4 regions of the Psychrobacter sp. PSP genome follow, and region 1 is predicted to be linked to each of the others. Evidence: predicted binding sites of a transcription regulator. Region 1 holds the regulator's gene; each other region holds the start of a gene.
The links. Region 1 encodes PhoB, which activates phosphate uptake and scavenging genes when phosphate is short. Its sites were predicted from a motif close to TGTCATNAANCTGTCATAA; they were not measured.
Positions count from the first base shown of each region.

Region 2: pstS (phosphate ABC transporter substrate-binding protein PstS) is a predicted target of PhoB. The motif match lies at 6,432-6,450, and genes of this name have one in related genera.
Region 3: HL061_RS06025 (DNA translocase FtsK) is a predicted target of PhoB. The motif match lies at 2,002-2,020, and genes of this name have one in related genera.
Region 4: HL061_RS05275 (porin) is a predicted target of PhoB. The motif match lies at 2,957-2,975, and genes of this name have one in related genera.

Region 1 covers NZ_JABLTF010000020.1:32,047-40,354, forward strand. Annotated here, with positions in the region: gene fadA (acetyl-CoA C-acyltransferase FadA) at 1-403, shown strand, start outside; gene HL061_RS10030 (isochorismatase family protein) at 688-1,263, shown strand; gene HL061_RS10035 (HD domain-containing protein) at 1,394-2,023, shown strand; gene asd (archaetidylserine decarboxylase) at 2,115-2,948, opposite strand; gene dtd (D-aminoacyl-tRNA deacylase) at 3,078-3,530, shown strand; gene phoB (phosphate regulon transcriptional regulator PhoB) at 3,643-4,347, shown strand; gene phoR (phosphate regulon sensor histidine kinase PhoR) at 4,440-5,555, shown strand; gene HL061_RS10060 (M23 family metallopeptidase) at 5,624-6,214, opposite strand; gene HL061_RS10065 (DUF3820 family protein) at 6,411-7,139, shown strand; gene HL061_RS10070 (alpha/beta fold hydrolase) at 7,225-8,070, opposite strand.
Region 2 covers NZ_JABLTF010000017.1:77,248-85,555, forward strand. Annotated here, with positions in the region: gene argH (argininosuccinate lyase) at 1-229, shown strand, start outside; gene HL061_RS07945 (oxidative damage protection protein) at 803-1,093, shown strand; gene phoU (phosphate signaling complex protein PhoU) at 1,177-1,959, opposite strand; gene pstB (phosphate ABC transporter ATP-binding protein PstB) at 2,060-2,830, opposite strand; gene pstA (phosphate ABC transporter permease PstA) at 3,058-3,933, opposite strand; gene pstC (phosphate ABC transporter permease subunit PstC) at 4,024-4,977, opposite strand; gene pstS (phosphate ABC transporter substrate-binding protein PstS) at 5,187-6,359, opposite strand; TPP riboswitch at 6,652-6,807, shown strand; gene thiC (phosphomethylpyrimidine synthase ThiC) at 7,054-8,308, shown strand, end outside.
Region 3 covers NZ_JABLTF010000015.1:457,233-465,540, reverse strand. Annotated here, with positions in the region: gene aat (leucyl/phenylalanyl-tRNA--protein transferase) at 1-223, opposite strand, end outside; gene trxB (thioredoxin-disulfide reductase) at 233-1,246, opposite strand; gene HL061_RS06025 (DNA translocase FtsK) at 2,072-5,401, shown strand; gene HL061_RS06020 (amidase) at 5,885-7,378, shown strand; gene HL061_RS06015 (class III extradiol ring-cleavage dioxygenase) at 7,428-8,198, opposite strand.
Region 4 covers NZ_JABLTF010000015.1:287,296-295,603, forward strand. Annotated here, with positions in the region: gene HL061_RS05270 (CTP synthase) at 1-1,506, opposite strand, end outside; gene HL061_RS05275 (porin) at 1,737-2,924, opposite strand; gene HL061_RS05280 (porin) at 3,120-4,229, opposite strand; gene HL061_RS05285 (malate synthase G) at 4,840-7,038, opposite strand; gene HL061_RS05290 (tRNA-(ms[2]io[6]A)-hydroxylase) at 7,911-8,308, shown strand, end outside.

The DNA.
Region 1 (8,308 bases):
GCAAAAAGCCAAAGATCTTGGTCTAAAGCCTCGCGCTCGTATTCGTAGCATGGCTGTCGCTGGTTGTGACGCAGCGATTATGGGTTATGGTCCTGTACCAGCCACCAACAAAGCCTTGAAGCGTGCTGGCATGAGCATCGATGACATGCAAACCATCGAGTTAAACGAAGCCTTTGCCGCACAAGGCCTATCAGTCTTAAAAGCGTTGAACTTGACGGACAAGCAAGATATCGTCAACATCAACGGTGGCGCGATTGCTCTAGGTCATCCACTAGGATGTTCAGGTGCTCGTATCACAGTGACATTGCTCAATGCAATGGAGCAGTCAGATACCGAGCTTGGCCTTGCAACCATGTGTATCGGTCTTGGTCAAGGTATCGCCACTATTATCGAGCGTGTTTAATTTTAAAATCGGCAACCAGTTTGTAACATTTGTTGATTAAAAATATTCTAATAATGACCCCTAGCCGTGATGGCTGGGGGTTTTTTGTGAATATAATGAGCGAGTTAATGCTTGGCGTAGTAAAGAGCACACAGGTACGTATGAAAATTATCTCCATTGACGCATTCAAGAAACTGTGACTAAATAAGGGTGAGCTGAGCTAAGATGTTATTGATGACAACTCTAATAATGACCATTCTAAAATAGCTTTTTATAATAAATATCAGTCGTACAAGGAGTGTACTATGTCTACCATGATTACTGATCGTACTTACCGAATTGCTCGTGAAAACACCCAAGCGATGATTATCGATGTACAAGAACGCCTCACGCCGTACATTTATGATCACGAAAATATCGTCAAAAAAACAGTGACCATAATCAAAGGACTGCAAGCGCTTGGTATTCCCATCATGCTCAACGAGCAGTATAAAAAAGGATTGGGCGATAGCTTGCCAGAGCTTCGTGATGTGCTAGAGGGCGACAATGCAAAGAGCTTTGAAAAAGTCACATTTAGTGCCTGCGATAACAATGACACATGGCATCATTTAGCGCAGCAAAACCGTAGTACCGTATTGCTTATCGGAGTTGAGGCACACGTCTGTGTGCTACAGACCGCGCTTGATTTGCTAGACAATGGTATGCAACCGGTCATTATTGGCGATGCCGTTGGCTCGCGTTTTCCATACGACAAAAAACAAGCCATTCGCCGTATTCGCCGTGCAGGTGGGATAATCTCGACAGTAGAAACCATTTTGTTTGAGTTGTGCCGTAGCAGTGAAGACCCTGCTTTCAAAACCATTCTGAATTTGATTAAGTAGATGGTTATATAATAGGGTGCTCAGTCATTTGACCCAATGACTTATAAGAGATAGCGCTTGATAACATCAGCGCTATTTTGTTGTTAGCCACACCGTAATGTGTAAAATTATCAAAAAATCAGAGAGAAATATGTCTTCAAACACACTGACGTCATTGACCGATCAAAAATCCGTTGCAACTATCGATATAGAGGACGTCACTCATTTCTTACTAGAGCTAGATGCGCTCAAACGCGTGAATCGCCGTAGTTACGTGACTGAGACTGATCGCAGAGAAAACTCTGCCGAACATTCTTGGCACTTAGCAATGGCATGCTGGTCGATCGCTGAGTTGTTTGAGCTGGATGTCAATCATGAACAATTGCTAAAGATGGCACTGGTACATGATTTGGGCGAGATTGATGCGGGCGATACGTTTTTGTACGCCGACTCGCGTCATGATGCACATGTTGAGGAGCGAGCGGGTATCGCCAGATTGCAAGGCGAACGCGGCAATGGGATTGGCAATTTGAGTGAGATTTGGGAGGCGCAAGAGACAGGCAGTAGTAAAGAGACTGCGCTACTTAAAGTGGTCGATCGCTTACTGCCATTTTTGCTCAACTTAAATACTGAAGGCAAAACGTGGCGTGAGCTTGGAGTGACACGTAGTCAAGTCGCAGGTGCACATGCGTTTATTCAAGACAGCTTTGCTCCTATTCATAAATGGCTATCACACAATATTGACTATGCGACCCAGCAAGGATGGTTGATCGACGCGTAAATCTATAAAAACGCTAGGTATAAAAAAGCCCAGTTGAGCATTGTGATATACGCTTCACTGGGCTTTTATTTCTTATTATATTAGAAATAAATTACGGTTTCGTGACACCCAGTAATTGACCCATTTTTACAAAACTATTGGCTTTCATGGTCTCTTGCCAATCGGCTTTTGCTGCTTTTGGCAACACTACGATAGCCGTTGATCCTAAATAAAAACGACCAAGCTCATCACCTGCCGCAAACTGCATATCGTGATCCGCTTCTTGTATATCATCCGTGCGGGTAATTTTGCCAGTGGCGACGGTTTCGATACCAGCGACAATCATAGCGCCTACCATGACAACGGCCGCTTTGCCATACTTGGTATCAAACATGCAGACCAAACGCTCATTACGTGCAAACAAGTCCGGCACATTAGCTGCCGTGGTATTGTTGACCGAAAACAGCGTACCAGGGACATAGCGAGTCTTGGTCAGCGTACCGGCAAATGGCATATGAACACGGTGGTAATTGCTAGGAGCTAGATAGATTGTCGCAAAACTACCATCGGCAAAATAACGGCCATCTTCGCTATCAGCCAGCAATTGGCCAACGTCATAGTGACGCCCTTTGGCTTGTAGCATTTTATGATCTTTAATTTGCCCAAGCTGAGAGATGATACCGTCAGCAGGACTAACGATGCCGTTTGCGGTGGTATCGATGGTGCGAGCATCTTCTTTTAGTTCACGAGTAAAAAAGTCATTAAAACTCTCGTAAGCATTAAGGCTCTGGCGCTCATACTCATCTAGGCTGATATTATAAGCTTTGGCAAAACCACGGATAAAGGTGCGTTTGACATAAGGATGACGACTGGCGGCCAAACGTCCAGCGACTTTACTGAGCTTTTGCTGCGGTACCAGCTGTTGTAAGGTGGTAAATACATTCATAATAAGGCTACCAAAATAGGATGTGATGTCATTATTGCATAGGCAAGTTAATGGCCATATTTTATCATGGACAGCGTATTATTGTCTGACCATAAACTGTAAGCCATTTATAAATAAAGAAGGTCGTAAATGAAAGCACTGATACAACGAGTGAGCCGTGCTAGCGTCACTATCGATGAGCATTGTGTTGGCAAAATTGATCATGGGATATTGGCCTATATTGGGTTGGGTCATGATGATGATTTCGCCGCCGCCAAGCGAATGATTGACAAAATATTGACCTATCGCATTTTTGAAAATGATGACGATCCTGCCAAATTTGGTAAACTGGATAAAAACGTCCAGCAAGTCGGCGGCGGATTGTTATTAGTGTCACAATTTACGCTGATGGCAAAAACGGATAAAGGTCGCCGCCCTGACTTTGGTGGCGCGATGGCACCTGATGCGGCCCAAGCGCTGTTCGAGCAACTCATCGACTATGCCAAAACCCAGTATCCGAATGTAGCCACTGGTCAGTTTGGCGCTGACATGCAAGTTGAAAGCATCAATGATGGACCACTTAATTTTCTATTGGAGATCTGACATCAGAGTGTCATCAGGCTGTCATAATTAATCCGTTTAATAGATAGAGACTGGTGAGTATTTATCGCCTTTTTATATGCCAGATTTTGTCCGCTAACACCGAGAATGTCCTATGTATAATGAGAAAATTTTGATTGTTGAAGATGAACCTGCGATTCGTGAAATGGTTGTGATGACGCTAGAAATGGCTGGGTTTGATAGCCTACAAGCGGCTGACGTATCAGAAGCGCATCAGCAAGTGGTCGATCATAGACCGTCATTAATATTATTAGATTGGATGTTGCCCGGAGACAAGAGCGGTGTTGATTTTTGTCGTATGCTCAAAAGCGATGAGATGCTCTCTGAGATACCCGTCATTATGCTAACGGCCAAAAGCGAAGAAGACAGCAAGGTTCACGGCCTCGATGCAGGTGCAGATGATTACATGACCAAGCCTTTTTCGACGCGCGAGCTGATTTCCAGAATCAAAGCCGTCTTGCGCCGTAGTAGCGCGATGAGTAGCGACAAGCCTATCGAAATTGGTCAGCTGAGTCTCGATACCAAAAGCCAGCGCGTGACAGCCGCAGGAAAAGTCATTGAGGTCGGCCCAACAGAATATCGCTTATTAGCATTTTTTATGAGTCACCCAGAGCGCGCTTACACAAGAACGCAGCTGCTCGATCAGGTTTGGGGCGGTAACGTTTATATCGAAGATCGAACCATTGATGTACATATCAAGCGTCTACGTAAACTATTGCGCCCTTATGATTGTGATACATTGATACAAACGGTGCGCGGTACAGGTTATCGGTTCTCTAGTCTTATTGAGCCAAGCTAATCTTATATAAGTTGATTTTTGATAACTTGATCTTGTATGAACAATGCCACCATAACAATAAATAAAATAGCGGATAGTGGTAAGGATAAGAAATGAACAAGATAGCGCCAGCAAAAAAGAAAAAAGACCATAACTATAATAATGACCAGCAAGATGCGCCAGCACAAATCGCTAGCCAAAATGCGGCGGAGCAATTAGAGAAAATCAGAAGTGCGCTGCGAGCATTGCGAGATGCGGTCATCTTACTGAATGAAGATGATGGGTTAGAGTGGTGGAATCAGGCGGCGCAGGATCTCTTGTCACTGCAGCCAGCTGACAAAGGCCAAAGTGTGTTTGACTTTATCATTGTGCCCGAGTTTCGCCAGTACTATCAAAACACCACCCTGCCGAATGATGGTATTCATATAGAATCGTGGCGCGATCCCAGTCGTTATCTAAAGTGTGAGCTCACGCCTTTTGGTGACGAGAAGCTATTGTTTATTTATGATGTGACCCGCGTACAGCATTTAGAGCAAATGCGCCAAGACTTCGTGGCGAATGTCTCGCACGAGCTACGCACGCCGCTGACAGTGATGATGGGCTATTTGGAGAACTTCTCTCACCAACCAGACATGCCGCCACAGTGGCGTCGCGGTTTTGAGCTGATGACCCAGCAAACAGCCCGTATGAATCGAATCGTAAATGACTTATTACTGCTCTCCAAGATTGAAATCGAAGAGACGCATGAGTTTAATGATGTCGATATGACCAAACTCCTCACCAATATCTATGATGATGCACAGGCATATAACCAAGCGTACAAGCACACCATTCATTTGCACATAGATACCTATGACGGGTTATATGGGTCGGAGGTGTACTTGATCAGCGCCTTGTCCAACTTAGTCATCAATGCGATTAAATATACACCAAAAGGCGGTAATATTACCATCAGTTGGACGCAGACATCGGATGGGTGCCGATTTGCCGTTGAGGACGATGGACTTGGTATCGCACCAGAGCATATTGCGCGTTTGACGGAGCGCTTTTATCGTATTGATAAAGGGCGTAGTCGTGCCACAGGCGGTACAGGATTAGGGCTGGCTATCGTGAAGCACGTTTTGCATCAGCACGAAGCGCAGTTGCAGATTGACTCAATAGAGGGAGAGGGGTCGACATTTAGCGTGGTATTTCCAGCCGCGTATGTAAGGACGGCTGCGACAAATTAGTACAGGCCTTGCCCCATATTGTTTAGACTCGTCATGCGGATTTATTTAGCATGCCTAATTTAGTATACCTAGTCTTTTTGCAACAGCGGGTAAGGGTTGACGGCACTGCCATTGATATAAATACCGTAATGTACATGTGGCGGTGTCCCTTTTGCGTTACCGCTATCACCCACATAACCGATAATATCGCCTTGATTGACCCAATCATTGGGCGCAATATCGGCATAATCCTCTAGATGGGCATAATAATGTCCAGCACCGCCAGGCCCTACCACGACGACCACGCGCCCACCCAAGTTATTCTCACCAACCTTACTCACAATTCCCTGCGTGGTTGACTGTATCGGCGTGCCACGTTCTGCAAAGATATCGATGCCTTCATGTGAGCGCCCTTGACTGCGTGCCGCACCCCAAGTGTCCGTCAGGTTTTTCTCTGGCAGTGGACTGGGGAGACTGCTTTCTGTAGGCAGCTCTTGCTGTAATAGACTCAGCTGTTGCCACTTGGCGACCACAAATGATTGGGTCTGCTCGCTAATGCTGGGTAGCAGCTTATCAAAGACAAATAAGAATCCTAGCAATACAACTGCCCTAATCAGAACGCTCAATATGCGGCTGACCAAAGAAGGCTTCGGTGGTTGGTTTTTTCCATCTGCTAGCATTGATATCTCTTATCTGTTTTATATTATATGAGCTAATATTATAAAAGCCCTATCTGCTAAGGTATGTATCGCATTGTTATCTATGGCTTTTATCCCCATAAATACAGGTGTGGTTAAATACAAGCACAGCAAATATAACTTTATCTACTTAACGCTTCGGTTGAGCGATGATGGTGCTATGGATGGTTAATTTTTTATGAATGATGCTTTGAACACCGCTGACATGACAGATACGGCTACTATGGCTGAAACAGCGCTTGTCATCGATACTGAAACCGATCAAGGCCGTGATCCGAGACCCATTCAAGTGGCGACGATCAACGTGGCAACTGGATTTGAATGGATGAAGTACTTCAATAGCGGCCGCTCTATATCCCCTGCCGTCATCAAGGTGCATGGTATTACTGATGCTGACGTGGCTGGTCTTGAGCGTTTTGAGTTGGATCAGTTTGAGCTGCCAGAGTATTTGATTGGTCATAATGTACGCTTTGATTGGCGAGTGATTGGCAGCCCTTCTGCTAAGCTGATTTGTACTGTGAGACTCGCGCGTGCTGCCTTTCCAGAGTGGCGCGCTTATGGTCAGTCTAAGTGTATCGAGCAATTATTGGGTAAGGGCGAGGCGAGCACGATGACGATTGCCGCTCATGATGCGCTAGGGGATGCACGGATGTGTTATCTACTTTATCAAGCCTGCTGCGAGCGTTTAGAGATTGCGCCGACCGATTTTGCAGCGGCACATGCTATCTCAAATAAAGCGACGCCTGTGAGCAAGATGCCATTTGGCAAGCATAAAGGTAAGCCAATCAAAGAGGTGCCTATCAGCTATGTTAAATGGATGATAGGCAATATTCATAATATGCAGCCGTCACTGTATTCTGCCCTAAAGAAGCGGATAGAAGCAGAAAAAACAAACAATGCTAAGTAATAAAAGCGCATTTACCGACTTTGTGTATTGATACAAATAAATGATATCAGTCGCGACGGCCTCTTATACTGATGGATGAACAACGCTATTCACCTTTACTAAACCAATCTACTGCCATTTGCCACAGCTCAGGCGCTTTAGCATTGGTTTTACTGCTAAAGTAGCGCATGTGACCGATATGATTTAATCCGAAATCTTCAGGATTTAAAAACCGCTTTTCGACGGGCATGTTCGTAAATACGCGTATCATGTCATCCATGTTTTCGCTATTGGCAATATCATCATCACTAAAGCCAAGCCACAATGCTGGCATGCTGAGTGCATCGTAAAAATGGGTGTGTATACTTTTACCAAAAGCAGTCTTGATATAGCCTGCGCCATTACACCATTCACGCCATTGACGAGCCACGCCGCGCGGTAGTGGCTCGCCCATGCCGATTTTGTCTGATGGTGTGTACCCTAAGGTTAAGTTTGATAATGGGATAAAGGCGTCCATAAATCCCATGGCTTTGAGCTTATAAGGCATGCCCATGTTTTTGATACGGCCTGAAGAGCACGCGACATTGAATACGGACGTAATCTCCTGATAATTTGGCATCAAACCGATAAGCTGCCCTCCTGCGCTATGACCGATAAGGTGATAAGACGCTTCAGGAAACTCATCTTGCAGCGCATCAAGTACGGCAGGCATATCGTGTCGCCCCCAACTTATGAGCGAAGCATCACACTTTGCCAGATTGGTCGAAAGCGACTCACCAATCCCTTCATTATCAAAAGTCAGTACGCCAAAGCCGCTCTCTGCTAAATAGATAGCAAAGCTATGATAAAAATGGCGTTTGATACCGGTGGCGGGCGCGATCATAATCGCTTTTGTCATTCCCTCTTTAGGGCGATAGACAGTGGCTGCCAATGCCTGATTGCGATCAGTCATGATGCTCAACGAGTACGTGTCGATATTGGTTGTGCCATCAGCAATATTAGGACTAATCAAAGGATTGTTAATAATACTTTCTGCATACTTTGCGGCAGAAACAGCGTTGTGATTATCCATCGTGATACCTTCATGTTTTTTATGAGTAGATAGTGATTATTAAACTGCGATGAGTCGTCAATTCCCATCTTTAAAATGTAGTTGTTGCGTAGTGATAAATCGTTGTGACTATGTGGTA
Region 2 (8,308 bases), on a different contig from region 1:
TGAAGTCGTGGGTAATGCGGTCGCACTCGGCATCAAAGAAGGCGTTGATCTCAGTGACTTATCCTTGGCACAACTACAGCAATTCAGCGATGCCATCGGTGAGGATGTCTTTGACTATCTCACGCTAGAGGGCTCACTAGCAGCTCGTGACCATCTGGGCGGTACTGCGCCAAACCAAGTCAAGCAAGCAGTGGTCAGTGGCCGCGCTCGTTTAAAAGCCTTTGCCTAATCAGACCCTTTTCAGCCAGAGCTAACTTATCGCTATATATCTGACACCCGCTATTGATGCGGGTGTTTTTTATTTATAGTCAATCCCCTATAAAAGAGCTACAGCGTTAACCTCACTTGAAGTATCACAGTTACATCTGCGCTCGGTTGTCTTATATCTCTTTTAAACTGAATTAACTATAACTTACTATCAGCTACCCGCCCTTTTTTCGCGCTTTCTTTGTCTATCTGATATGAAACGATAAATCAGAATAAAGGCAAGACGTGCTGATAACACCTTATAGATTTGTGTCTGTTTAATAACAGACACGAGATACCCTTTGCTAAATTGACCAAGAGCGTTATCATAGGCTCATATGATTATTTAATTTGCCTGCTAGGGCATATCATCATTTAGATAGCGAGGCTTAAAATAAGATAAATGGTAGTCAAACAAGGAAAAAACTGCAGAGAATATCGGTATATTCACAAAGTTTTTGACGATGTTTGACAAGATGTAGCCATTTTAAGACCGCTAAATGATTTAATGGGCTAATTGATGGCATGGCCTAATATGATAAATAAGGAACACCTGATGACTGAGACTTTTAATCCCCAAGACAATACCGTGTTTTGCCGCAAATACAAGCAAGAACTACCAAAAATGCCGCATCCGCCCTTCCCTAACAAAAAAGGCCAAGAGCTACAAGACACAGTCTCTGACAAGGCATGGAAAGAGTGGCTAGAACATCAAACCATGCTTATCAATGAGAATCATTTGAGCATGATGGATCCTGAAGCTAAAAAATTCTTGACCGAGCAACGTGATAAGTTCTTGGATAATGAAGACTATGAGCGCGCTCAAGGCTGGACGCCAGAAAGCTAGGCTGAGACCACTGCATTACGCCCATAAAAAACGCGCTATAGTAAGCGCGTTTTTTACGTAAGAAGACTATTTTGCCTGCGTTATTAGTCGTCATTACTTTCTAAAGCTTCGTAGTCGTCGACTGACATCGTGCTCACTTGACGAGCAGCCAGACGATCATTGGCTTCTTGCACTGCTTTTTCGACCATGGCATAGTCTGAATGGCGTACATCTTGACCACTGATATAGTTGATGACCAGCTCCGCCACGTTTTGCGCATGATCGCCGATACGTTCAAGCGAGCGCAAAATCCACATGATATTGATAACCTTTGAGACTTGTCTTGAGTCTTCCATGATATAGGTCATCAACGCGCGAATGGCAGATTGATATTCGTTATTGACCACACTGTCATTGCGCATGACCTCAAACGCCTGCTCAGCATTTGATTGACTAAAGGCTTCTAGTGCGTTGTTAAGCATCAGTCTTACCTGATTGCTCAAATGCTGCACTTCAGCATAGCCGTAAGACGATTTGCCTTGTGCGGCAATTCTGCTGGCCATTTTCGCGATTTTTACCGCCTCATCGCCAATACGTTCCAAATCTACCACGCCTTTACTGATCGACATAACCAGACGCAAATCTCCTGCGGCAGGTTGACGCTTGGCAACCAACAATAAAATATGTTCATCGAGCTCAACCTCCATGCGGTTGATATCAAAGTCCATCTCGATGACCTCTTGCGCCAGTGTCTCGTCTCTATCAATAAGTGCATGAATCGCTTTGGCCACTTGGTTGGCAGCACTATCACCCATGTATAAGAACAAACGGATGGCTTCATCAAGATCTTGGTCAAAACTTTTGGAGATATGCTTATCACTTTGCATAAGAGGTATTCCCTGAAATCTATATTTTAGTAGCGCGATATGCTGATTGAGTGAAACGACCCAACTTCAGTATTAGCTCTTCAGTACTAATTAATCGGCCCTAGCCATAGCGACCAGTAATATAATCTTCTGTCGCAGTTTGGGTAGGTTTGGTAAAGATCTGATCGGTCTCACCCATCTCGATCATATCGCCTAGATACATATAGACGGTATAGTCTGATACCCGCGCCGCTTGCTGCATGTTGTGGGTAACAATGGCGATGGTATAGTCATTTTTGAGATCTTCTATCAGATCTTCGATAGCGCCCGTCGAGATAGGGTCAAGCGCAGAGGTTGGTTCATCGAGCAGCAATATTTCAGGCTTGGTTGCGACACTACGGGCAATACACAGACGCTGCTGCTGACCACCTGATAGCGACAGGCCGGATGCTTTTAGCTTATCTTTCACTTCTGGCCATAGCGCCGATTTTTTTAGTGCCCACTCCACGCGATTATCTAGCTCGTCTTTGCTGAGCTTCTCATAGAGTTTGACACCAAAGGCAACATTGTCATAGATCGACATGGGAAACGGGGTTGGCTTTTGAAATACCATACCGACCTGCGCGCGTAGCAAGTTGACATCGATGTCTTTGCCCAAAATATTGCGCCCATCAAGGTTGATAGCGCCCTCTGCACGCATTCCTGGATACAGATCATACATGCGGTTAAAGGTACGTAGCAGCGTCGATTTGCCGCAACCTGACGGACCAATGAACGCCGTTACTTTCTTTTCTGCGATATCGATATTGATGTTTTTTAATGCCTGAAAATCATCGTAGTAAAAGTTAAGATCGCGGACTTCCATTTTTGCTTTGGGCATGTTTTTGGGCATATCATGAATACTTTGCTTGGTGAAGTCAGCAGTATTGGGTTGCTGCGATTGCGCACTATGAGACGTGGTTCTATTTAACAAGCTGTCTGTTGTACTGTTAAAGCGATCAGCCGTTGTTTCTGTGCGGGCTTTGCTTACGACATCATTCATAATATTATCCAACCTAGCTTAGTGTATTTCGTATAAATATAAGTAAATACTTGGTATCTTTGCAGCGATATCTGTCTTTATTTGACCTGACCGCGATTGCCAATAAATCTTGCCAAAATATTCAATACCAAGACCGACGCTGTGATCAGCAGCGCGGCTGACCATGCCAGTGTGTGCCAATTATCATAAGGACTCATCGCAAACTGATAGATGGTATTGGGTAAGTTGGCAATTGGCTGACCCATATCGGTACTGAAATACTGATTATTGAGGGCGGTAAATAGTAATGGCGCCGTCTCACCAGTGATACGAGCAAAAGCCAAAAGTACCCCTGTCGTCAGTCCCGCTTTGGCAGCCTTGATAGTCACTTGCGTCACCATTTTCCACTTGGGCGTGCCAAGTGCATAAGCCGCTTCGCGCAAGCTATTGGGTACCAGATTCAGCATATTCTCTGTGGTACGTACGACGACTGGAATGACAATCAATGCCAATGCCAATGCGCCTGCCCAACCAGAGAAACTTTGACCTTTGACCATTAAAGCATATATAAACAGACCAATGACAATGGATGGTGCCGATAATAAAATATCGTTCAAAAAGCGCGTCACTTGGCCAAGCATACTGCCTCTAGAAAACTCAGACAAATAAATACCAGTCATAAGCCCGATGGGTGCGCCGATGAACAACCCTGAAAACGCCAGCATGGCAGAACCCACGATCGCATTGCGCAAACCACCTGGACTCATCGGCGGTGGCGTGTCAGCGGTAAAAATTGGCAGCTGCACCATGCCTTGGAAGCCTTCAATAAACAGCGTCACCAAGATCCATGATAACCAAAATAAGCCAAACACCATGGCTGACATGGCAAACCCCAAACCCAGCTTATTCATCCAGCGACGTTTGTTGTACAGACTCTTGTTGTAACGCCCCACGCTGCTTGGCTTGGTGGTCATGGGCGCATTCATCGCATTGTTAGCAGCCATACTATTTATTTCCCATATCTTTTATCAATATCAATCGAGATCCAATAACCATGCTTAGGCTTATCGGTTACCTGCTTTGTGATCCATGCGCATGAGCATCAGTTTGGCCAACGACAGCACGATGAAGGTGATAATAAACAAGATTAAGCCCAGATGTAGTAAAGATGCTAGATGCAGCTCACTTGACGCTTCGGCAAACTCATTGGCCAATGCTGAGGTGATGGTCACACCAGAAGTAAATAGACTTGGGCTGATATTGAACGCATTACCGATCAAGAAAGTCACTGCCATGGTCTCACCGAGCGCACGACCCAGTCCCAAAATCACGCCGCCAACGACACCCGCTTTGGTATAAGGCAAGATAATCTTGAACATCACTTCCCACGTCGTCGCACCCATACCGTAGGCCGACTCTTTGAGTAGATCTGGCACCACAGAGAAAACATCACGCATGGTGGCAGCGATAAAAGGGATAATCATGATGGCAAGTACCAAGGACGCGGTAAACATCCCTAGTCCCATGGGTGCGCCTGTAAACAGCTTACCGATGATAGGTAGCGGGCCCACATGCTCAATAAACCATGGCTGAATATGCTCACCAAAGAAAGGCGCAAAGACAAACAAGCCCCACATCCCATAAATGATAGAAGGAATACCTGCCAACAGCTCAATGGCAATGCCAAGCGGTTTTTTGAGGAACTTTGGACACATTTCGGTCAAAAATATCGCAATACCAAAACTGACTGGTACAGCGATAACAATCGCGATAAATGACGTCACCAAGGTGCCATAAATAGGCGCGAGTGCCCCGTACTCATTGGAAACCGTATCCCAATTATTACTGCTATAAAACCCCAGACCAAACTCTTGGATACTCGGCCACGCCCCAACAATCAGAGACACCAAAATGCCCCCTAACGATAGGAGGACGAGTATGGCAAACGCTTTGGTAGAATTGACAAATAAAGCGTCGTAACGTTTTTGTTTAGCCAGTTGGGACCTTAAGTCTGTCATAAGTGTCTCAGCATTGAATGGGTGAATTCAAAAAATCAGGGTGTTCATTTCGTTTTATGACAGCAAACGCAACTTGACTAATGATTATCGTGAAATATAGCGATTAGTGTTTTGGTCAAATTTGCTGTGATAAAACCTCTCAAACCACTACCGGAGAATAGTGGCTTAAGAGGAAATCAAAAAGTCATTAAGCAGCTTGTACAGATCGTTTATTGCGCTGGCTTATAAACAGGCTGTCCATCGCTACCTTTGACCTCATTCCATTTCTCTTTGAATAGAGCCACTGCTGTATCAGAGAATGGGACATAGTCTAGCGCCATGGCATCATCATCACCTTGGGTATACGCCCAGTCAAAGAAGTTCAACACGCCAGCGACTTGCTGAGGATTCTCTGGTTGCTTGTGTACTAAGATGAAAGTAGCAGCAGCGATTGGCCATGCTTGATCCGTCTCAGAGTTGGTGATGACTTTATAAAAGCCTTCTTGTTGTGACCAATCGATGTCACCAGCGGCGGCAAAGGTTTCAGCAGATGGCTGCACGATATTGCCCGCGGCATTTTTAAGCGCGGCATGTGACATGTTGTTTTGCTTGGCGTAGGCATACTCCACATAGCCGATAGAGTTTTTCATGCGGTTGACGTAGCTTGAGACGCCCTCATTACCTTTACCACCTGCACCAGTCGCAGAGGTTGGCCACTTGACCGTTTTATCAACCCCAACGCTGTCTTTCCAATCTGGTGATACCTTGGCGAGATAATCGGTAAAGTTAAACGTCGTACCTGAACCATCTGAGCGGAATACTGTGGTGATGGCGGCATCTGGCAAAGTCAAATCTGGGTTCAAGGCTTTGATCGCAGGATCATTCCAGTTATTGATTTTACCCAGATAGATATTGGCTAAGGTTTCACCATCTAGCTTCAACTGACCTGGCTCAACGCCATCGATGTTAACGATTGGCACAACGCCACCAATCACGGTTGGGAACTGGATAAGACCAGACTCTTCAAGCTCTTCAGGTGTTAATGGCGCATCAGAAGCACCAAAATCGACGGTTTTTGATTGGATTTGTTTGATACCACCAGATGAGCCAATAGATTGATAGTTGACTTGGCCACCTGTGGCAGCGTTATAGTCAGAAGACCATTTGGCATAGATCGGCTGCGGGAATGATGCGCCTGCACCTGTGATATTCATGGCAATGTTTTCAGCAGATTTGAAACCCGTGTCAGCAGAAGGCGTTGCCTGAGTCTGCGTGGTGGTTTCAGCCGTGGTAGCGGCGCTACTGGTCGTATCAGCAGCTGGTTCTGCCGTTTCTGTTGACTTATTACACGCCGTAAGCATTAATGTACAACTAACGGCCACTGCTAATAACGAATAACGCATGTAGGACTCCTGAAATTTAACAACGATATAAAAAAGCATTGTTTGTGACATGAGCGTTATCTTGCCAAATCTTTATGACAGTTTAATGACAACCTCTCAAATCCTGCATTCGCTTTACACAATATTTAGCAATCGCCTCTAAGTATCAGTAATATCAAGGAATTTTAATTACTATCAATAACTCCTGTTCTTTGTATCCATGCTAAATAGCAAAATAAGCGCCTGATATTTTCATCCAAATTCCATTAGCCGTTAACGCAGAATTTTGTTAGTATGAAGAAGATTTACAACACTGACAGACTCGGGGTGCGATGTAGCATTGGCCTACTTTATTAAACGTTTATAGTTAAACATTGATAAAAGTAGCCACCTATCTACATTCGCTGAGAGATCACCCGCCGAACCTGATGCGGTTAGTACCGACGCAGGGAAGTCTTAAGCACGTTGTTATTGATGACAACGGACGCGTAAAAATACTTTTTTATCATCGCTATTGTCTAACGATGCACGCCGCATACGTAGATAACGAGAGAAGATAGAAAGCGGCGTCCACTATTTGATGACCATTAACCGCGACAATTTCTTTGCTCGCTGTTAGGTGTTGATAATATAAATTTGTCTGAATGACGAGTGTTTGCCCCGCAGCTACTGGCGGTGTTGCTTTTATTCAAAAACCAACACGCTAGGACAGCATATGACTATTTCAAACAGCAGCTCTTTTGACAATGCCTCTTTAGACAGTGCCTCAGCGCCATCACAAGTCCAAACGCACAACCCAGCCGATAACATACCTCTCGTATCAGACACCAAAGCCGATAAAAAAGCCGACGCGCTAAAGACACCTGCCCACCGCGCCGCCAGTGATGCACGCTTTGAAGAAGACGCGCGCGACTTACACCGTATCCTACCCGCCTCGCGCAAAGTCTATATCGAAGGCTCACGGCCTGATATTCAAGTACCGATGCGTGAAATCAGCTTAACGGATACGCCAGTTGGCGGTACGGGTGATAAGGATGGCGAGCACAATCCGCCTTTTTATGTGTACGATACTTCAGGCGTGTACACTGACCCCAATGTCGAGATTGATCTGACCCGCGGTCTACCCAAACTGCGTGAAAACTGGATCGCCGAGCGCGGTGATACCGAGCAACTAAGCGGTCTGTCTAGCTCATACGGGCAAGCACGTGCTCGTGATATCAGCACTGCCAACCTCAGGTTTGCTCATATTGACAAACCGCGCCGTGCCAAAGCAGGGAAAAACGTCACTCAGATGTACTACGCGCGTCGCGGCATCATTACCCCTGAGATGGAATATATTGCGATACGTGAGACGCAAAAGCAGCATGAACTGACTGACATGCGTCAACATGAGGGTGAGAGCTTCGGTGCCAATATGCCCAAAATTATCACCCCTGAGTTTGTCCGTGATGAAGTAGCCGCTGGACGTGCAATTATCCCCAACAACATCAACCACCCTGAATCTGAGCCAATGATTATCGGGCGCAACTTTTTGGTAAAAATCAATGCCAATATCGGCAACTCAGCGCTCGGCTCATCGATTGATGAAGAAGTCTCCAAAATGACATGGGCCACGCGTTGGGGCGCGGATACCATCATGGATTTATCGACGGGCAATCACATTCATGAAACTCGTGAATGGCTAATCCGCAACTCTCCTGTGCCGATTGGTACCGTACCGATTTATCAAGCCTTAGAAAAAGTCGATGGCGTCGCTGAAGATCTGACGTGGGAGATATTCCGTGATACCTTGATTGAGCAAGCCGAGCAAGGTGTGGATTACTTTACCATTCACGCAGGCGTCCTGCTCCGCTATGTACCGCTCACCGCAAAGCGTTTGACAGGTATCGTCTCACGCGGCGGCTCTATCATGGCGCAGTGGTGTCTGGCGCATCACAAAGAGAGCTTTTTATACACGCATTTTGAAGATA
Region 3 (8,308 bases), on a different contig from region 1:
GACACCACCAAGCGATAGGCTCATCTTCATTGAACCATGGAAACAGTCCTTGTGCATAAGCAGATATTAATGTATCGGGTGCAAGATCGCCACCCATCGCGACAATACCAATGCCCTCAGGATCGATAGAGATAGGATCAGGAAAGTCATAACGCCCAAGACTTTGTAAAGTCTCAGGCGTGATGTATTGATCATGATCGCCGTGCTGCGCAAAGTTATTCATTTAGTCTTCTTAATCAGCAGTCAGCGTTGACGCATAGGTATGGTCTTTCGCCGTTGTCTCACCGATAGCATCCAAATATTTCTCAGCATCCAGCGCTGCCATACAGCCAGTACCAGCAGAGGTAATGGCTTGACGATAGACATGATCAGCCACGTCACCTGCGGCAAACACCCCTTCGATACTGGTCTGCGTGGCATTACCATTCAAGCCACTATTGACGACCAGATAGCCATCTTTCATATCCAATTGACCTTTGAATAGGTCGGTATTAGGCTTATGACCGATGGCGACAAACATACCCATTGCATCCAGTTGTTTGGTGCTGCCATCAATCATTGATTCGATAACGACACCATTGACGCCCATGTCATCACCGACAACTTCTTTGACTTGATGATTCCATTCAATTTTAACATTACCGTTTTTGGCTTTTTCAAACAGCTTGTCTTGTAGGATTTTTTCAGAGCGCAGGCTATCACGGCGATGCACTAAAGTCACTTCAGAAGCAATGTTAGAGAGGTATAAGGCTTCTTCAACGGCTGTATTACCACCGCCAATCACAGCGACTTTTTGATCTTTATAAAAGAAACCGTCACAAGTGGCACAAGCGGATACGCCAAGCCCTTTAAATTTGGTTTCTGATTCTAGACCTAAATACTGAGCAGAGGCACCTGTTGAGATAATCAGGGCATCACAAGTATAGGTACCGTTGTTACCTGACAGCTCAAAAGGTCGTACATTCAAGTTAACATCATTGATATGATCATAAACCAATTCTGTACCGAAACGCTCAGCATGTGCTTTCATACGCTCCATCAATGCAGGACCGGTCAAATCATGCGCATCGCCTGGCCAGTTATCAACCTCAGTAGTGGTGGTTAATTGACCACCTACTTCCATACCCGTTACCATAACAGGTTTAAGGTTGGCGCGTGCCGCATAGACCGCAGCCGAATAACCGGCAGGACCTGAGCCTAAAATGATGAGCTTTTCGTGACGTGGAGCAGTAGTGTCAGTTGCCATAAGTGGTTCCTTTCTAAATATACGCATGAAAAATATGAGTTATAAATCTAATAAAAAAACGTCAAGCGTTGCTACTAATATGGTTTTTCTAATTGCTGTGTGATAATAACATAAGGGTAGATAGCAAAAAGTGCAAGTTTGCTAAAACAAACACAGCTATCATTAGAATCAAAGCATGATAACCTTGAAATACTCGTGCTAGAAACAGCTGGTATTTTATAGGGTCTATACAAAATTGTTAGCAGTATTATGTTAGGGCGTGTTGAACATTCGCAAATAGGCACTGCTGATCGCTAAAATGGTTCCAGACAAGGCACAAAGCGACGATAATGCAGATGCCTTAGCGAGATTTGTAACGCAGTATGGGGCAATTTTAGCATCAGCCCCAACGATAAAAGCAGGGGACAGGACTCTTTTTTGCCGCTTCATCGTTAAAAATAAGCGCTTAGAGTGACTAAACTTATTATTTTTAACATCGAATCGCCTAAAAAATAGTCGCTGTCAGTGCCATGGTCGAATGTTCAACACGCCCTAGTAACTTTTGGATTATTCGCAGATTTTTTGCGCAAATCGTATATTGATTTACTTTCTTGCACGCTTTCTTTATAAGAGTGTCGCCACTGTACCTATGTATTTGTTATTATAAGAAGTTATGCCAAGTGTGATAGAGCTTAAGCGATGACTGCTATGCTCAGGCCTTTTGAGAGGTGAATCTCAACCAAACACTTTGCTAGGTACCTTTATATGTCAGCACTTTATGTCAGCATGATTAGACTTAGTCATGCACTGGCGACCATTTAGTATTAACAACAAGGCAGATTTTACGTGATATCAGCACCGCTTATTGAGTATTTAAAAAAGGGAATATTTACCCTCCTTGGGTTAATACTGGCTGTTTATTTGTTTGTTATTTTAATGACTTACACAGGCAATGATCCTAGCTGGTCGCACATCAGTAGTGATATGACGACTATTAACAATATGGGTGGCCAGACGGGCGCTTGGTTGTCCGACTTGCTCTATAGCTTTTTTGGCTATGGTGCATGGTGGTTTTTAGCGTTTGTGGTTTATGAGTCTATCCTTATTTGGTGGGACAATAAGCCGACGTTTTGGCTCATGCGACTGGTCGCTTATGTGTTTTTGCTGTTGAGCGCCAGTGCATTATTTGCACAACTGGTTGCCTTAATTCAGCAAGTAGCCAATCCTGCATCAATGGGACTTGAAGGCGTGGCTGGTGGTATCATCGGTCTTGAGTTGCAGGAACGTTTGGCACAGTTGCTATCGCAGTGGGGCAGTGTGGTTTTCTTGGCGGTGTTCGTTGTGATTACCGTGACCTTTGCCTTTAACATCCATTGGCTCGCTATATATCAGAAGATTACAGCATTATCTTGGCTTGGCTCAGGGTTAAAAAATAAAGAAGATGCTGCCGAGTTGGATGAGCAAAGTGAGGTGTCGCAAGACCGTGACAGTATCAAAGAGGGAAATCCCAATCAAACAGCCGAGTATGAGCAGCTGCCACTTGAGTTGCAATCAGCTGACGATGCGAATAGTGCTCACGCAGTAGATAATAGTGGCAGATTCAGTAATGTATTATCAGATTTTTTATTGACCTCAGGATTGGCTGATAGTGTGAAAGCATCTATGGCGACAGCAAAAGCAGCAGCAACGTCTAGCGATGAAAAAAGTGACTCACCATACGCGGTCGCAGCGACTGCTAATGCTACGGTTGGCAGTACAGTCAGTGACACCAACACATCAACGATACCAAACCCTATCGTAGCGCCTGCTCGCAAAGTCGAGCCAAGCTTTGCATGGAATGATGCAAATACGGTTGATGATCTGCTCGCACGTGAACAGATGGCTTATAGCACTAACAGCATAGATAACTCTACTGTGCCTAACTATGCACAGAGTGAAGTCGTCACTGACGTGTCATTAGAAGAAGCAGTACAAACCTCTGTGGCAGCACCGATGGTAGAAACAGAAACTCAATCAGATTTATCTAATCAAGAGCTAGCTACTCAATCCTCAATGGATGAATCAACGAATGCTCAAGCTGTCAATCAGGTTATTACTGAGCCGGAAGACTCTCACCCAGATGATATAACGGAGAATGTCGATAAGTTGGCAGAAGCATGGTTGGCGGAGCATGGCAATATATCAGAACCTGTTGCAAAATCGTCGGTTGCTACTGCTGAGGAAACTAATGTCACTAATCAAACTCCGCAAGAAGAGCTATCAATGCCTACGTCAGACGCCACTAATAGCATTCTAAGTGACGACTCTTATGGGCTCTCTGCTGCACAGTCCGAACTACTACAACGTGATGAGTCATCGCCTATACCTGAGGTCACAGTGGCTCAGCCATCAGTAGAAGTGGCCGCATCAGTATCAGAAATTTCGGATATGACACCGACCAATACGCCGCCTGCCAACCCAAAAGCGGCGCCAACTGTGGAAGCGGTCAGTTCGGCCTCAAATACGCAGCCTGTAGCCCCAGCTAAACCTTCTGTCAGCTTTGCGGTACCAGAAGGTGATAGTAGCAACCATATCACTGACATGATGCCGGAGGAGGATAGTACTGACGATAGTGCACCCGTTATGCCGCATATCAGCGATGACGAAGCATTCAGCAAAAAATCACGCTCGATGCAGACGGCTGCCTATCGCAGTAGCCTAACCCCTATTCCAGAAGTGTCTATATTGGACAAGCCAGATCCTGACCGTAAGCCTAGCTATACCGTCGCTGAGCTTGAACAATTATCTGAGCTGCTTGAGATCAAACTACAAGAGTTTAATGTAAAAGCCAACGTCGTCAACGCTATCCCAGGGCCTGTGGTGACTCGTTTTGAAGTGGAGCTGGCTGCTGGCGTAAAGGCCAGCAAAGTTACTGGTATTTCACGTGACTTGGCGCGTTCACTATCGATGGCTTCTTTGCGTGTGGTTGAGGTCATCCCTGGTAAGCCGTATATTGGTATCGAAGTGCCCAATAAAAAACGTGAAATGGTGCGCTTAATCGAGCTACTTAGTACCGAGATGTTCAAAGACCCTAAAGCACAAATCAGCATGGCGATGGGTAAAGACATTGGCGGTAACCCCATTATTACTGATCTGGCGCGTGCCCCGCATATGCTGGTTGCTGGTACCACAGGCTCTGGTAAATCGGTATTGGTCAACTCAATGCTATTGTCGATGTTACTCAAGTACACGCCCAATCAATTGCGACTCATCTTGATTGATCCAAAGCAGCTGGAGCTTGCCAACTATAATGACATTCCGCATCTACTTACCCCAGTTGTCACTGACATGACCGAGGCCGCTAGCAGCTTGTCATGGTGTGTGGCCGAGATGGAGCGCCGCTATCAGTTGATGAGCTTGCTAAAGGTTCGTAAGCTCAATGAGTTTAATAAAAAAGTCATCGCGGCAGAGAAATCAGGCAATCCAATGCTCGATCCGTTATGGCGACCAAACGACAGCGTAAGTATCAGCCAAGCGCCAAAGCTCAAAACTCTGCCCATGATTGTCATCGTCGCAGATGAGTTTGCCGATATGATTATGCAGGTGGGCAAGCAAGCCGAAGAGCTTATCACGCGCTTGGCACAAAAATCACGTGCGGCTGGTATTCACTTAATGCTAGCTACTCAGCGCCCATCAGTCGATGTCATTACGGGTTTGATTAAAGCCAATATCCCAGTGCGTGCAGCACTACGAGTCAACTCAAAAGTCGATTCGCGTACGATTCTGGATAGTGGCGGTGCTGAGGACATGCTCGGTAACGGTGATATGTTGTTCTTGGGACCAGGTCAGATTGAACCAGATCGTGTGCATGGTGCTTATGTCAGTGATGAAGAGGTCAACCGTGTCTGTGACGCATGGCGTGAGCGCGGTGCGCCCGATTATATTGACAACATGGCAGGAAATTTTGAGCTATCTAGTCCGGGCGGTGGTAGCACGGCTAATGCCTCTGGTGAAGATGATGATCTATATAATGACGCCGTCGCCTTTATTATGGAAACGCGTAAGGTCTCAGCTTCTAGTATCCAGCGTAAGTTCAGTATCGGATATAACCGTGCAGCCCGTATTGTCGACTCAATGGAAGACGCTGGACTGGTCAGCTCGATGGGCAAAAGTGGTAAGCGCGAACTGTTAATGTAGTGCTTAGTATTGAATGAATAATGAAAAAACGAGTCATGACAATGGCTCGTTTTTTTTGTGAAAGAGATTCAAGATTAATTCACTCATAAGCGAATAAGCTACCAAAACTTTCAAATGACTAGTGAGTTTGTTTATCAACCATAAGTCGTGGTTTTTTATAATAAACTGACAGTTACTGATGAAATAGATACTTAGATTAACACACCAAGTGCAACGCTAATTAATATTATAGAACGCCTGCATAGGCGTTTTAAACCCTAATCGTTTTCTTGGTCTGTTGTTTAGTTTGTTCTCAATGTCCTGTATTTCATTACTTAGATGTGTATAGCTCATGGTTGCAATCTCACTTTGGTCGGTGGATAAAAACTTTGATGCTAGCGCATCTAGGTCTTTTTTTCACCTTGCATTTGGTATTGCACTTCATGTGTTAATCTAAGATATTTAAAAATTCTTACTACAATTACTCTCCAAGGAAGGTTGGTTATGTTTAAAGAATATACCCAGTACGATGCACTCGCCTTAGCGGCACTGGTTAACTCAGGTGAGCTCAGTGCAAAGGAGCTATTAGACGCCGCCGTTTATCAGGCCAATAAACTCAATCCCAAGCTAAATGCCATTATTCACCGTTTCGATGAGCGCGCTTACAACGCGGCGCAGGCAGGACTGCCTTCTGGCGTATTTACTGGCGTGCCGTATTTGCTCAAAGATCTCTCATTTAGCTTCGCAGGTGAGCCTATTACGATGGGCAGCCGCAGCGTCACTATCCTCTCAGAAAAAGACAGCGAAATCGTCAAACGCATGAAAGCGACAGGCGTCAATACCTTTGGCAAAACCAATACGCCAGAGTTTGGCTTGATTATCACCACTGAGCCAAAAGCCCATGGCGCCACTCACAACCCGTTTAAAAAAGGCTATAGCTCTGGTGGCTCGTCAGGTGGTAGTGCCGCGGCAGTGGCGAGCGGTATCGTACCGATGGCAGGCGGCGGTGATGGTGGCGGTTCGATACGGTTTCCATCTGCCTGGTGCGGTGCGTTTGGCTTAAAACCAAGCCGTGGCCGCAATCCACTTGGCCCTAATCTTGGTGAAGGTTGGGATGGGGCAGTGGCCGATCATGTGATTACGCGCTCGGTACGTGATAGTGCCGCGATGCTCGATGCCACCAGTGGTGCAGAGATTGGCGCGCCTTATGTCATTGCGCCGCCAGACGGCACGTTTTTGCAGGCGGCGATGCGTGCACCAAGGCCATTGAAAATCGCGTTACAGCAGCAGCCGCTGATTGCCAATACCGTAGTAGACAAAGAAGTACTTGCTGTACTAGAGCAAACCGCTAAGCAGCTAGAATCGATGGGGCATCAAGTAATACCCGCTGAGCCAAATATTAATATCGAGCAGTTTTGGCATGACTTTATCGTCGTGGTCTGCGCGCATACCGCTTTTACGATTGATAATATCGAGCGCGAGTTTGGCACTGCCCATATCAAAAACCTAGAGCCGCAAACCTACAATATGGCGCTACTCGGACGTTCGCTATCAGCAGTGGACTTGGTTCATGCCAAACACGGTTGGCATAACAGTCAGTATCAAACGGGACTGTTATTAGAAACCTACGATATGATTTTGTCCCCGACGGTACCGACGCCTGCGGTCAAACACGGCGTGCTACCACCCAGCCGCATGGATGAGATGATGATGCGTAGCGCTGGGGTAATTAATAAAGGGTTTGACATGGGTAGATATGCCTTTAAGTCAGGCATGATCGAAAAGCTAAGCGCCCCTGTGCTAGGAAAAATGGGCTTTACGTTATTGGGCAATGTCACAGGATTGCCAGCAATGTCAGTGCCGGTCGGTATGAGTAAAAAAGGCTTACCAATTGGCATGCAGCTGATTGGGCGTATGAATGATGAGGCGACGCTATTTAGTCTGGCAGGTGAGATGGAGCGTGCGGGTTTATTTACCAAACCTGCCTTTGAGAAGTAGGTTTGGTTTGTGTGCTTTAATTAGATAAGTAGGAAATAGTAAATAGAAGCTAATCAAAGCGGTAAATATCCATACCCAAACTATGATGGGCCATACTCTGGTGAACAACCGAGACGCGCTGACCGGCACCTAACGCAAAAAACAATGGCAGCAAATGCTCGTCACTTGGATGAATGTCTTTGTACTCTGGATATTGTTGCCAGTCGAGGGCAGTGGGTATGTCTATCTTAAGCTGCTGGAGCAACCACTGTTTAAAGGATTTGGCAGCTTGGTCAATGCTATCGGCATCCCAGCGTAGCGCTTGCAAGTTGTGGGTGATATTGCCTGAGCCAATAACAAGAATTTTCTCATCACGTAGATGCGCGAGCTGCGCGCCCAATTGATAGCAAGCAATGCTATCGTAATGCTGCGGCAGTGACACTTGAACGATAGGCACATCTGCCTCTGGGTACAGGTGTCTGAGCGGTGCCCAAACGCCATGATCACAGACACGTACAGGATTGACGCTACATGTGATACCGCGTGCGGTGAGCTGCTGAGCAAGTGTCTCAGCCAGCGCTGGTTGACCTGATGCAGGATACTGAAGATCGTAAAGCTCAGGCGCAAAACCCGAAAAATCATGCCACGTTTTTGGCTGCGGGTTACTGCTAATCTCAAGCTTTGCTGATTGCCAATGCGCCGACATAATGACGATAGCACGTGGCTTAGGTAAGTTTTGCCCGATACGTGCCAATGCACTGGTCGTGGCAGATTGCTCAATCGCAAGCGTGGGTGCCCCGTGCGAGATAAACAACGCAGGTAGTTTGGATGCATTAGGCATTATAGCAGACGCACTTTCCCATGCCGCAGCAGAGGTAATAGGTGTCTGTACAGTGTCGTGATGATGGTCACGCTGATGCGTAGTCTGAGAGGCTTTGGATGTCGCGCGTT
Region 4 (8,308 bases), on a different contig from region 1:
TACCGACTCTACCAAATGCTGCTTGGCAGAATAACCAGATATAGTCATACCCGCTTGCTCTAATGGCTCAATATAACGGTTATTCATCTCATAACGATGGCGATGGCGCTCAGTGATATTGTTAGCACCATAAATCTGAGCAAGCTTGCTACCAGAAACCAGCTCTGCTTGCTGCGCGCCTAGGCGCATGGTACCGCCGAGGTCTGAGTCATCGCTACGAATCTGTAGCTCGCCGCGCTCATCTAACCATTCGGTGATAAGCCCAATGATAGGCTCAGCTGTCTTACGATCAAACTCAGAAGAGTTGGCATTGATATTCAGTACATTGCGCGCATACTCTATCACGGCCAGCTGCATACCAAGGCAAATACCTAGATACGGCACATTATTTTCACGAGCATAGGTGATGGCTTTTATTTTACCCATCGTACCGCGCTCACCAAAACCGCCTGGTACTAAGATAGCATTGGCTTCTTTTAGCTGCGCTAGTAGAGTGTCGTCATCTTCTAAACGCTCAGCATCGATGTAGTCGATTTTGACATCGACTTTATGCGTGATACCTGCGTGTAGCAATGCTTCGTTGATCGACTTATAAGCATCTGGTAGCTCAACGTATTTGCCAACCATCGCAACTGTCACTGTTCCTTCAGGATTTAGCTGGGCTTCAACCACTTTATCCCAATCGCTCAAATCCGCTTCGGGCACATCAAGACCGAAACGCTCACAGATGAGATCATCAAGGTCTTGCTCATGTAGCGTGCGCGGGATCTGATAGATACTTTGTGCATCTTCACACATGATAACGGCACGCTCTTCGACATTGGTAAACAGCGCAATCTTGCGGCGGTTGTCTTGCGAGATATGGTGGTCAGAGCGGCAGATCAAGATATCTGGCTGCAGACCGATAGAACGTAACTCTTTTACCGAATGCTGGGTAGGTTTGGTTTTGGTTTCACCTGCACTAGCGATATAAGGCACCAGCGTTAGATGCATGAGCATAGCGCGATTGCGCCCCAGCTCTACTTGCATCTGACGGACAGCTTCCATAAAAGGAAGGGATTCGATATCACCGACGGTACCGCCAATCTCAATAATAGCAATATCATATCCTTCGCCGCTCGCGAGGATTTTGTTTTTGATTTCATCGGTAATATGCGGAATAACCTGTACCGTACCGCCAAGGTATTCACCGCGACGTTCTTTATTTAAAACATTTTGATAAATACGGCCACTGGTGAAGTTATTACTTTTACTCATTTTTGAGTGACGTAAAAAACGCTCATAATAACCCAAATCCAAATCTGTCTCTGCGCCATCTTCGGTGACGAACACCTCACCATGCTGAAACGGACTCATCGTACCTGGATCGACGTTGATATACGGATCCATTTTGGTCATCGTCACGCTCACGCCACGTGCTTCAAGGACTGCGGCAAGAGAGGCTGCGGTAATACCTTTTCCTAGTGAGGACACTACCCCACCGGTCACAAATATAAACTTGGTCATAGTACTCTGTCGGTAATTGGTAAAGAAGGATTTTACTAAAAATACGCTACAAAATATAGGGCAAAAGCGCAAACTCTTTAAAACACTCAGTTTTTAACGCTTAATTGTCATAAGTGCGTAATCATCGTAAATACGTAGCTATTATAACCCACTGCGGCTTTAAAAAGGTCACAACAAAAAAACTCACCCCGAAGGATGAGTTTTTTATAATACGTTTTCTAATGTTTAGATTAGAATTTGTATTCAATACCCGTACCTACAATCAAGTCATCTTTGTTATTGTCACGGCTGATTTGCCCTGCATAAATATGACCCGTGGTCGCTTTATTGAATGCATATTCTCCACCAACTGCGATTTCATTTACATCAGCATCTTTTACGCCTTTTTCGTCAGTGGTATTAACATACTGTGCTTTAACTGCCCAAGGTGTTGCACCAACTTTATATTTACCACTAATTAGCCAAGATTTTTCATCTTCACTGGCTTTGTTAACGCGGTTGTTGTTAACGATGCTATAATTATCGTAGTATTGGCTTTGTTGGTATAGAGCACCTAAAGTTAAGCCCGAAACCATATTCATTTTGCCCATATCTAAACCAGCAACCAAACGCCACGTATTATCAATCACGCCAGTATTTACATTGTTAGCACCCATGTCTTTGTCATAAGCACCGGCTAGATAAACACCATTTTTGTCATAGGCTAATAAAGCAGAATAACCGTTATCTTTTACTTTTCTATCACGATAGACTGCAGGCTTCGTACCAGATTCTGCGGAAACGAGAATATCACCGTCGGCATCAGTTTCTGATAATGCGGTAGCTGCCATAAAACTCACTGGCATACCGACAATAACAGGTGATTGATAGGCCACCATATTGTTAGCACGGTATTCACCTGAAACACCCGCATTTTTAATATCAAATAAGCTATCATTAAACACGTCAACTTTGTTTTGTGCAAGTTTCAATGGGGTATCATGGCGTCCCGCTAGTACAGTACCTAAAGTGTTGTGGGCTAAGCCTACATAAGTATTACGTGATCTAAACTGTTGGCTATCGTCATCAACATCAATACCATATTCCAATTGATAGACTAATTTAGTGGTATCAGTAAGATCATCTTCACCTTTAAAACCAATACGTGATTGATTAGAGTTAAGTTTAAATGTATCTTCATCTGTCTTGTTAGCTGCATCGTAGTCTGTACTAACATAATCTAAGGTTAAAAATGCTTTACCATATACAGTTGGCGCAGCATGGGCAGCAGAAACTGAAAGTGCAGCGACGGCTGTGGCTAAAAGTAATTTTTTCAAAGGATATCTCCACTTTACGATTTGAGTGATAAATGGTCTAAGATCATTAGATATATAATGGCAAGGTCCTATACCTTCGAAACCATATATATAGCGAGCCATAAGAACTGCTTAGACATAACTTTACCAAGCAAATATTACAGTAAGATGAAAAAACCAAAGTTTACACAAATGTTATTATTAATTTTACGGATTCTGTTATTTAAGACACGCTGTTGTTCAAGACACAGTATTGATTACAAAACAAAAAAACCCACCCCGAAGGATGAGTTTTTTATTTAGATTCTAATGGTTAGATTAGAATAAGTACTCTAGACCACCACCGATAGCGAGTACGTCAATATCACCACGTAAGTCGATTTCATTAACATTGCCGTCTTCGTCTCTCGAACCAAAACGACCATTGTTTAATTCCGCTGAATTTAGACCAGCATAGGCATGAGCGATCATATTATTTTTAAACGCATATTTGCCACCTACAACGACTTGATTTGAGTCATTATTCTCAAGACCACTGATATTGTCGGTTTTGTCATACTGAATATAAACAGAGGCTGGACGGGCAAAATTCGAAAGACCCATTTCAGCACTCACCACTAAACCGTCCTCTGTTGCAGTAGTAGTACCGGCATAGTCAGCTTCTTGATATAGAACGCCTAACTTTACAGGAGCTGCGATATATTTACCTAAATCGACGCTAGCACTGCCACGGATAATATCACCACTAACACTCATGTCTTGCTCATAAGCAATACCAGCGGTAATGCCTGTACCTGGATCAAACATCAATGAGGCACCATAGCCTGCGTCACGACCACTCTCAGATATAAAGTCTTCATCAGCACCATACATCAGCGCAAGCGCTAATGGTAGATCGTTGTATTTAGGAGCAAACCAGATGATAGAGTTGTTGATACGGTTACCAACGGTCGGGGTCAAAATATTAGCAAAGCTGTCGTTGTTGTTCAGAGTACTAGAGCCAAGATTATCCCAATAACCTTCATTAACTGATACGTTATTGATATAGTCAATGACTGTGTAGTTACGACCAAAACGGAACTGACCGAAATCTTTGTTGACTAGACCAAGATAAGTGTCACGGCTTTTGAAGCCAATGTTATCGCTACCACTATCATCAACTTTAACGCCGTACTCTAATTGGTAAATTACGTCAGTGTTGGCCGTTATCGCTTCAGAGCCTCTGAAGCCTAAACGTGAAATATTAGAATTAACTTGTAATGAACCGTTGTCTTCATTAATTCTGTTATTATTATCCATATTCTGACCATCAATTTCAGCATTAACGTAATCAGTAGTAACGAATACTTTACCATAAACGGTAGGTGCTGCCTGTGCGGCAGATACAGATAGGGCTGCGATTGCTGTAGCTAAAAGTAACTTTTTCATGGGGTATCTCCACTTTACAATTGTAGTAATGAGCAAGCCATTATTAGCTGGCGCCCATAATGGTATCGTCACAAATCCTCAAAGATATAATGTGTAACTGGCTACCAAGTTTAGTCAGAAACAAGTATGGCGAATTTCTATTACAGTTAAGATAAAAAACCATGACTCACATAACTGGGATTAAAAACGTAACTGCCATGTAAACTTAAGTCTTATGCGTCCTACTGCGTAACATCCGTTACCAAACTCATACTTCGAGTACAAGCATAACAACTTTGACATAATTTGCAACATATTTTTTCGCTTTTTCGATACCCCCAGTATCAAATGACAAGTCACCTATAAAATCCAAATAGCTACAAAAAAAAGCACTATCTACTCAAGCAGATAGCGCTTTTATTGATTAATATCATTACTTATAGTATTAAAATATTTTAATAAAAACAAAATAATTGCCCAAGAAATAGCGCTATCCATTGATAAATAAATAGCGCTTATGAAGAATCGACCAACGTATTTATGACATATTTAGCGTTACAAACGAGCAAGATTAGATACTACACCTTAGACTTCAGCATACGCTAAAATACCCATTGCTAAGCCGGCCTCTCTAAGCATTGGCTTTTAGATCAAGGCGCGCTTGATGCAACAATGGTTCAGTATAGCCGCTAGGTTGCGCGCGTCCTTTAAAGACCAAATCACAGGCTGCTTTAAATGCATAAGAGTTATCAAAGTTATCTGCCATTGGCTGGTAATCACTATCGCCTGCATTTTGCTCATCGACGACTTTTGCCATACGTTTCATTGTGTCCATCACTTGCTGCTCGCTTACCACATCATGATGTAACCAATTGGCAATATGCTGGCTAGAGATACGTAAGGTAGCACGATCTTCCATCAAGCCAACATCATTGATATCAGGTACTTTGGAACAGCCTACGCCTTGGTTTACCCAACGTACCACATACCCTAAGATACCTTGAGCATTATTTTCAAGCTCTTGCTGCTTCTCTTCTTCTGTCCAATTGGTATTTTTTGCCAATGGAATGGTCAAAATATCATCTAAGCTCGCACGCTCACGTGATTTAAGCGTATCTTGTACATCGGCCACGCTAACTTGATGATAGTGTATGCTGTGCAAGGTAGCGCCCGTTGGTGAGGGTACCCAAGCCGTACTGGCACCAGATTTCGGATGAGCCGCTTTGGTGTCCATCATCTCTTTCATCTCATCAGGTTTTGCCCACATACCTTTACCAATTTGAGCATGACCTTGCAGACCAGTCTCTAGACCGATATCAACGTTCCACTGCTCATACGCAGGTAGCCATGCTTGCGACTTCATGTCGCCTTTTGGCACGAACGGACCGGCATTCATACTGGTATGCATCTCATCACCCGTACGATCTAAGAAACCTGTATTAATAAAGATAACACGCTCTTTTGCTTGGCGAATCGCTTCTTTCAGATTGACTGTGGTACGGCGCTCTTCGTCCATGATACCGATTTTGAGCGTATTACGCTCTAGACCCAATAAGTCCTCTGATGCGTTGAACAAATCATTGGCCATTTTAACTTCTTCAGGGCCATGCATTTTTGGCTTCACAATATACATAGAGCCTTGGCGTGAGTTTGATAGCTCGTTTTTGCCTTTGATATCATTGAGTGATAATAATGGTGTGATTAAACCATCCATTAAGCCTTCAAATATTTGCTCTTGGCCATTGCCTAAATCAACCAAAATTGCGGGGTTCTGCATGAGATGACCCACGTTACGAATCAAGAGTAGCGAACGACCTGGCAAAATCAGCTTACCGCCATCAGGTGTATTATATTCACGATCTGGGTTTTGTTTGCGAGTACGGGTTTTGCCACCTTTTTCAAAGGTCTCTTGTAGATCGCCGTTCATCAAGCCAAGCCAATTGCGATAGACTTCCACTTTTTCTTCTGCATCTACAGCAGCGACCGAATCTTCACAATCTTGAATCGCAGTCATGGCTGACTCAAGTAGCACGTCTTTGATATTTGCTGGGTCATCTTTGCCAACTGGATGATTACTATCGATCTGAATCTCAGCATGCAAGCCATTGTTTTTGAGCAAAATACCAGAGGGGCTATCTGCCTCGCCGACATAACCGACGAACTTAGCCGTATCTTTTAGCTCGGTACTGCTATCACCCTGTACGACTTCAAGCTTGCCATCGATCACTTTAAAACTGGTCACATCATTGTAAGAGCCTGATGCTAGTGTGAAATGCTCATCTAAAAATGCTTTGGCATAAGCGACAACAGCAGCACCGCGAGTAGGATTATAGCTACCACCCGCTTCTTGACCATTGTCACTACTGATAACATCGGTGCCATACAACGCATCATATAGGCTACCCCAACGTGCGTTGGTCGCATTTAATGCATAACGAGCGTTACGTACTGGTACGACCAGCTGCGGCCCTGCGATGTGCGCGATTTCGTCATCGACATTTTCTGTACTGACCGTAAAGTCATCACCTTCTGGCAGCAGATAACCAATCTCTTGCAAGAATGTCTTATAAGCTGGATAATCGATTTCGCCATCTTTTGCAGGGTGTTGTAGGTGCCACTCATCAATCTGTGCTTGAATCTTGTCTCGAGTTTCTAGCAACGCTTTATTACGTGGCGTAAATTCCTTGATAACCTTCTCAAAACCTGACCAATAACTGTCTGAATCAACACCAACTTTTGGCAGCACTTCGTTTTCAATAAAGTCATACAACTGTTGGTCGATGGCAAGAATGCCTTTTTGAATGCGATTGGCGTTAGAAGACTGGCCCATGTCGTTATCCTTATCTATTGGTGAGTATTGGTAATACTAAATTGCTACAGCGACTATTTGAGACTCGTTATTTTTATCAACAATTATTTATACAATGAAAGATATCATTGCTACCTACGACAACCTATGGTATTTAATGCTGATAAATAATTATTCATTAAAGAGTTTTTCATCAGCCCTAAAATAGACTGTATAAATCTTCTGTTTTGATACAAGAATTGTCATTGGTATAATGCTTGCCATTCTCTACTAAGTGCTATTGATAGCAAGACACTGTGACTAAAGAGCAAAATCCCATCCTACTATCAAATAATAAAATAAACAAGCAAACGCCATTTAGAAAATAAATATTGGGGTTGTATAATAATGATATCGTATAAGATGTAAGCCTCACAGACCATGAATACTATCTAGAAATTAATGAATGCTCAGTTGAGACTAAACTGTAAGTAATCATTACCATCTATAGTTATATAGTGAAACCATTATAAAAATGGTATAGCAAGATTAAACGCTATTTTTCGTAGCCTCTGGAGACGCAGTCACAGCAAGCAAGAAAAGTAGCATTTAATCGAGCGCGTTTTCTATGCTGTATCAATTTTATTGAGGTTCTACTATACTTAAATACTGTCCATGATCTAGACAACTTACTTAGCCGTAGTAACTGTAGCCCATTATTTTGAAAGCATCTATAAATTAGCTGCTTTAAACTCTCATTTATAAAAAAGCCCTTTTAGATTATGACTATAAACCAGCCCGACCTCTCGTCCTTACAATCATCAGCGCATGGTACTGATCACTACGATATTCATAAGGATAACCTCGAAAAAGAAGCGCCCCTTTCACCAGTAAATGTCGTTGACGAAAGCAGTATGGACGTAGGGGAAGACAGTGTCGATATCACTCACCTGCGCACACCTATAAAAGTTGATCTATCCCCTATTTATAATTTTTTGGGGGCGCGCACGACGCAAGCTTGGGTCGATGCGGCTATAGATAACCTACCATTTATCATTCAGGATCATGCCAATTGCGAAAAAAAAGCCGCTGGCACTGCGATGAATTTGATATTTCGGTATGAGTTCTCTTATGATTTGCAACGTAAATTGGCACAGCTCATACGTGAAGAGATGCTACATTACGAGCAGGTGCTTGGCATCATGAACGAACGCGGCCAGGACTGGAAGTATTTGAGTGCAGGTCGCTATGCCAAGGGTATGCTGAAACATAAGCGTACTTATGAGCCAGCAGCGATGGTCGATGTACTGAT